One region of the Blautia sp. AM23-13AC genome, then DNA from elsewhere that is predicted to be linked to it. Evidence: riboswitches for the same ligand, from Rfam matches in the RefSeq annotation. Region 1 holds a riboswitch; the other holds the start of a gene.

Region 1 (3,442 bases):
GAACGGTGTTGTTGATGTCGAGGAGTGTTACGGTGTCTTTGGATACAACGGTTCCGATGAACTCGGACAGTGTTCCGTAGATATCTACCTCACAGGATACCGGGATGCCCATCTTGGTCAGACGGCTGTTGACATAGCAAGGAACGAATCCGAACTGTGTCTGGAATGCCGGCCAGCATTTTCCGGTCAGGGTTACGTATTTTCTGGAGCCTTTGTGTGCTTCGATCCAGTCTAACAAGGTGATCTCGTACTGAGCCAGTTTCGGCAGGATTTCCGGTTTCAGGTTTCCTTCGCCGAGCTCTTTTGCCATATCTTCTACGACTGCCGGGATTCTCTCGTCGCCTGCGTGTTTGTTGAATGCTTCAAACAGGTCAAGCTCGGAGTTCTCTTCGATTTCTACGCCGAGGTTGTACAGCTGTTTGATCGGTGCGTTACATGCCAGGAAGTTGGTCGGACGCGGTCCGAAGCTGATGATTTTCAGGTTCTTAACAGCTACAACTGCAGTTGCAACCGGTACGAAATCTTTGATCATGGCTGCTACGTCTTCTGCATCGCCAACCGGGTACTCTGGAATGTATGCGTGCAGGTTGCGCAGTTTCAGGTTGTAGCTTGCGTTCAGAACGCCGCAGTATGCATCGCCGCGTCCGCCTACAAGGTCGTCGCCGGTCTCTTCTGCTGCTGCTACTACCATGCAAGGTCCGTCGAAGTATTTTACAAGCAGGGTTTCCTCGGTCTCCGGTCCGAAGTTTCCAAGGTATACAACAAGTGCATCACACTCTGCTTTTTTCAGGTCTTCGAGTGCGTTCATCATGTCGATTTCATTCTCGACGATGATTGGACATTCGTAGATTTCTCCGTCGTATGCTTTTACGACTGCTTTTCTTCTGTTCTCGGAAAGGCTGTTCGGGAAGCAGTCACGGCTTACTGCAACGATACCTAATTTGATTTCCGGTGTATTGTTGATCATTTTTGAAGATCCTCCTTTTTTTGGTTTTCTTGGTTTTTGGTTTCTTTTTATGTTCAGAACTGCTCTTTTGGGGCAGTGTTTCTGATTTCTGGTTTTGTCTCTGGTTTTATTTTACCGAGAGGTTTTCTCCTTTGATGCCTGCTACGCTTCCAGCGATGTTTGCATCCGGGTGGCTTAAGAGCCATTTGTTTCTGGCGAAGAGCAGGTCGTCTTCCGGTGTGTGTTTTTCTTCCAGGGTGATGTCGGTATTGGTTCCTTTTGGAAGGACTACGACGCATTTGAATCCGCTGGCTGCCACGTTGCATGGTGCGTAGTGGAGGGTGGTTGCGTAGACTTCAATGGTGGTTCCGGCCGGGATTAAGAAGGCCTCCATTTTGGATGAGTCGTAGGTGTGGTCTTCGGTGATGTCCTGTTCTTTTCCGAGGATCAGGATCAGGTCGGTTACGGCGATGTTGATTTCGCTGTCGCGGTGGTATTCTACGGCGTTCAGTAAATGGTTGTGGCCGTTGCAGTAGCCGATCTGGATCGGCATGCCGCCGTAGAGGCTGTCGGATACGGACTGGGCGCTTTTGCAGGCTTCGAGGCTTTCAATGGAAGGCTCGTAGACTACGTCGTCGGGACATGGGGTCTCGGACATGGCGGTGATGATGTCGCTGACGTCGAGGTCTTTGATGACTTTGCCGTACTGGCGGAATGCTTCGTCTGTTACTTTCAGAATCTGCATTGTGTTGGTGCTCCTTTCGTACAATTAGTTTAATGATTGAACTAATTGTAATATAGCACTTGTATGTACTTCTTGTCAACATGTATTTGGATGAAAAAACGGGTAGGTTGACAAATAAGGGGGAGGTTGGTATACTTTAATACGTTAAAATAATAAGACGCTAGGGGAGCCTTTGGCTGAGAACGTGGGACAGGGATAAGCTCACGGACCCTCACTACCTGAACGGGATAATTCCTGCGTAGGGAAGCTGGAACGTGGTTTCGGAGGTGATTCGGGACTGTGTTTTTATGTGAGCCCCTCCAAGCGGAATGCGAAGGAGGTTTTTTTATGAGTTTTTTTGTTACTGCTGACGGCGGACTGACGACGGCCGGTTATGTTGGATGCGTGGTGCTGATGGTGGCGCTGGTGGTGATTGCTTCGGTTCTTTCTGCTCAGAAGAGTAAGGGGACGGGAATGGATGCAAGGAAGCTGGCGTTTTGTGCGATGGGGATGGCGCTGGCGTTTGTGACTTCGTATGTGAAGGTGTTTGAGCTGCCGTACGGGGGATCGGTTACGTTGTTTTCGATGCTGTTTATTGTGCTGATTGCGAACTGGTATGGGGCGAAGACGGGTATTCTCGTTGGTTTTGCTTATGGACTGCTGCAGTTTATCCAGGGGCCGTATGTGCTGTCGCTGTTCCAGGTGTGCTGTGATTATGTGTTTGCGTTTGCGGCGCTGGGTGTGGCCGGATTCTTTGGAAAGAAGAAAAACGGGCTGCTGATCGGGTATATTGTAGCTGTGCTGGCGAGGGGATTTTTCCATACGTTAGGCGGGTATCTGTACTGGATGGATTATATGCCGGAGAATTTCCCGCAGTCTTTAAAGGCGCTGTATCCGATTATTTACAACTACAGCTATCTGCTGGCTGAAGGTGTGCTGACGGTGATTCTGATCTCGCTGCCGCCGGTGAAGAAAGCACTGCAGACGGTTGCAAGAACAGCACATGGTGCAAATTAAATAGAATTACGTGAAAAAATCCGGGAACGCATGATTTTGCGTTTCCGGATTTTTTACGTGGATATCAAAATTTACTGAGCACTCTCCTCTGCGGCTGTGTCGGCGGCGGAGCTCATGGGGGTGATGACGATGTTTTCTACGCCGATTCCGGTTTTGCGGGTTACGATGTCTTCGATCTGGGCACGCTGTTCCTCGGTTACTTCTTTCATCGGAACGACGATGTCGGCGGTTTCGCCGGTCAGGTTTACAACGACGTCGGTGAAGCCTTTGGCTTCGAGGAGGAGTTCAGTTGCTGACTCTTTTTCTACGAGTTCCGTCATTTCCACCATGCTCTGGACAGCGCTCTGGCGCTCGGTTTCGGAGAGGTTGGTGTTGTTGATGATTTCATTTAAGGTGTCTTTGTTCTGGGAACGGATCTGTTCGCGGTCGATTCTGGCCTGGGCCATGTATGTAGATGCCCCGGCAAGGACTGCCTCTCCCGGCGTTTCGGTGACGGTCCGCGACGAGTCCCCTGCTGTGCCGGCATCCACCTCGTCGGTGATGTCGGTGTCCAGGCTGGAGATGTCTTTTAAAACGGTGCTGGCATCCGCCGTGGTTCCGTCTGCCTTCTCCTTCGTGGACAGGGTACTGTCAGCATAGTTGATGTATCCGGCGACGGCAATCATGATCGCAAGGGCGGTGATGATGACCTGATTTTTCCGGAATTTTTTCTTTTTCCCGGCCGTCTTTTTCGGCGATGGTGTCTCTGCCATTTT
Region 2 (3,442 bases), on a different contig from region 1:
CCGGGAAGATGTCCGTAAAGACGGCGTCAAGCTGTGCGGCCAGAAACTCCGGTGTTACATCGAAAATACCGGAAACTCCGGTGGTGTTCTGGGCGGTGAGTGCGGTAATTGCCGACATGGCGTAAACTCCGTTTGTGATCATGGTTTTGATGTCTGCCTGAATGCCGGCGCCTCCGCTGGAATCACTTCCCGCGATTGTTAATGCTGTTTTCATGTTTTTCGCGTCCATGAGAATTACTCCTTTGCATTACTTTTCTTTTTGGACAGGCGACAAAGAAAGTGGTGCCCCCAGTCTGCCGCCTGGTGTGAGGATGAATGGTTACGTAAAATTATTTGTTTTCCAGCATGCGCAGAGTCTGTTCTTTCAGATCCTTCGTTGCGGAAACAATGTCTTTCTGTGCAAAAATGGCACTGATGACGGCGATGCCGCAGATGCCGCTGCCGGAAAGCTCCGTCACGTTATCGCGTGTGATGCCGCCGATGGCGATGACAGGGATTTTAACGGCATTGCAGATAGCAGTCAGCGTTTCGTGGCTGACATCCTCCGCATCCGCCTTGGAACCGGTGTGGAAGACCGCGCCGACGCCGAGGTAATCTGCCCCGCGCTGCTCGGCGAGAATGGCCTGTTCCACGGTCTGCGCCGAAACGCCGATGATCTTGTCCGGGCCAAGCTTTGCACGGACATCGCCGGCCTCCATATCGCTCTGGCCGACATGAACGCCGTCCGCATCCATCTTAGCTGCGATTTCCACGTTATCGTTGATGACGAAAGGAACATGGTATGCGGCACAGAGTTTTTTCAGTTCCAGTGCCTCTTCCATAAAGTGATCCTGGTCAAGATTTTTTTCGCGGAGCTGGATAAACGTTGCGCCGCCCTGCAGAGCCTTTTCCACCTGGCTGTACAGTGTCTCGCCGTTCAGCCAGCTGCGGTCTGTCACAGCATATAAAAGCAGGCCTTTTTTATCGCACTTCATACTTTGCACCTTTCTCCAGCGTCTCGCCGTCCATGTGGTAGATGGCGTCGATGATGCGGTTCCGGTAGGTGGAGTTGCCGTCTTCCGGTTTCATATGGCTCCAGCCGATCTCGCCGGCAAGTCCCATCGCGCAGACAGCGGCAGCAGCGGCTTTTAACGGCTCGTCCGGGTTGGCAACGAGGTAAGCGGTCATCATGCCGGAGAGCTGGCAGCCTGTTCCGGTGATGCTTCCCATCTCGGCGCGTCCGTTGCGGATCACGTAGCAGGTGTCAGCATCGGCAACGAGGTCGATCGCTCCTGTGATGGCGACAACACAGTTGTGGTCTTTCGCAAAGTTTTTTGCAAAAGCAACGGCGCTGTCGAGGTTTTCGTCTGTTACTTTATCGGCAACGTCTGCGTCAACACCCTTTGTCGTTCCGCTTCCAAGTGCCAGTGTTTTGATTTCGGAAATATTTCCGCGGATGACGGTGAACGGGATTTTTTCCATCAGTCCGACTGCGGTCGAAGTACGTAAGTGGCTTGCGCCTGCGCCGACTGGATCGAGCAGGATTTTGTGGCCGAGCGAAGCTGCTTTTGCACCGGCACGGTACATGCCGTCGATGCTCGTTCTGTGCAGCGTTCCAATGTTGATGTTCAGACCGCCGCAGATGGAGGTGATATCCTCGACATCCTCCGGTTCATCGGACATGATCGGGCTTGCGCCGCATGCCAGCAGAATATTGGCGACATCGTTTACCGTAACGTAATTTGTGATGTTGTGTACGAGAGGGGTTGTTTTTCTGACATTGTCAAGACAAGTGCCTAACATAATTTTTTGTTCCTCCTGTGTGAGTATTTTTGCAGAAGCAAATTCCCTTGTGGTACTGGAAGAACCTGTTGATGATGTGTTCATAGAGATTAAAAAAGCAGATATACGTGGAGGTATATCTGCAGAAAATGTGCATATCGTATCTCCCTACGTTGGCATTACCCAAATCAGGTTCAGGGTCTAGGAGATGCATCCTACTCTCAGCCCGCTTCGCACGCGAGCTCCCCCTTGCTTTCTGCAGACAATTATATACGCATAAAAACAATTGTGCAAGAGAAAAACGGAAGATTTAAAAAAATTTCAGAAAAATAAAAAAGACATGCAAAATATTGGAAATGTAATGTTATTTGGGTTGACAGAGAAAATAATATCAGCGTAAAATGAAGATAAAATATGCGTGGAAGTCATGGACGTGATGATGCCGCCTCCATTCCGATTTTCGCCATGACCGCCAACGCCTTTGTTGAAGACCGGCAGGCCGCAAAAGAGGCCGGCATGAACGTGCATATCGCAAAGCCGATTGATGCGGAATTACTGAAAAAGAAAACTGCAGAGTATTGCAGGTGAAAAGAAGTGCCCCTGCCCGGCATCTGATGTGTGCCGGGCAGGGGCTTTTGATGTGCGAATTTTATTTTTCTTCCTCCGGGTACGTATAGCCCCAGGTTCTGCGGAAGGAGGTCATCAGATCCATGACGTCCTTCGTGTAGTCGAGGTGCATGGCAGATGCATCTCCATTGATGGCGCGTTCCATGTCGGCGAGCTCATAGGCGAGTGCATCGGCGTTGTCACCGGCTTTGATGATTTCGGATTCGCCGGTGGAAGCGTCTGTGATTTTTGCTTCCCAGGCACGCGGGTACTCCATGATCTCGATAAATCCGTTCTCACAGGAAACCATGCCGCGTTTCGGCTGTTTGGAGTGGAGAGAGAGCATCACACTTGCCATCTGTCCTTCCTGATTGGTGAGAAGGAGGCCGGCCTGCTCGTCCACACCGGTCGGAGCGGGCTTTACCTGGGAAAGGAGCTGATCCGGCTTGGAGTCGAAGAACCAGCGGAGGAAGGAGAGTGCGTATACGCCGATATCAAGCATCGCGCCGCCTGCGAGATTCCGGTTGAAGAAGCGGTTCTTCATGTTGTACTCTTTGAAACTGCCGAAGTTCATCGTGATCAGATTGACTCTGCCGAGACGGCCGGAGTCGAGAATTTTTTTCAGCTCTTTGTAGATCGGCATATGGTAAATCGTCATTGCCTCTCCGATGATGACACCTTTTTCTTTTGCAAGCGCTATGGCCTCGTCGAGCTCGTCGCTGTTCAGCGTAATCGATTTCTCAACGAGAATGTGTTTTCCATTGGCAATCGCCTCTTTCATAAAGCCAAGATGCGTGTTGTGCGGCGTCGTGATATAAATGACATCGACCTCCGGATCGGTAAACATCTCATGGAAATCATCGTAAACTTTTCCAATTCCATATTTCTCCGCAAAAGCAGCCGCCTTCTCATGGGTCCGGTTGCCGACCGCGTAAATATTCTTTCCGTTTTTCTGCAGTGCGACCGCCATTTCATTTGCAATCACACCGCATCCGAGTACAGCCCATTTGATTTCTTTCATCGTGAGATTCTCCTATCGTATCTATTTCGCCCAGAGCGGTTCTTCGCTTCCGCT

The links. Region 1 has a riboswitch for thiamine pyrophosphate ahead of DW642_RS11460 (energy-coupled thiamine transporter ThiT). Riboswitches for the same ligand answer to the same signal wherever they lie in the genome.
Region 2: another riboswitch for thiamine pyrophosphate. It lies ahead of thiM (hydroxyethylthiazole kinase); the one in region 1 lies ahead of DW642_RS11460 (energy-coupled thiamine transporter ThiT).

The regions. Positions count from the first base shown of each region.
Region 1 covers NZ_QTUL01000010.1:37,862-41,303, forward strand. The annotation lists gene DW642_RS11450 (L-fucose/L-arabinose isomerase family protein) at 1-964, opposite strand, end outside; gene DW642_RS11455 (DUF4867 family protein) at 1,074-1,691, opposite strand; TPP riboswitch at 1,844-1,953, shown strand; gene DW642_RS11460 (energy-coupled thiamine transporter ThiT) at 2,019-2,687, shown strand; gene DW642_RS11465 (SpoIIIAH-like family protein) at 2,759-3,442, opposite strand, start outside.
Region 2 covers NZ_QTUL01000004.1:21,476-24,917, reverse strand. The annotation lists gene thiD (bifunctional hydroxymethylpyrimidine kinase/phosphomethylpyrimidine kinase) at 1-214, opposite strand, end outside; gene thiE (thiamine phosphate synthase) at 330-974, opposite strand; gene thiM (hydroxyethylthiazole kinase) at 961-1,782, opposite strand; TPP riboswitch at 1,909-2,020, opposite strand; partial or broken gene DW642_RS06235 (hybrid sensor histidine kinase/response regulator) at 2,194-2,349, shown strand; gene DW642_RS06230 (Gfo/Idh/MocA family protein) at 2,411-3,388, opposite strand; gene DW642_RS06225 (ketopantoate reductase family protein) at 3,410-3,442, opposite strand, start outside.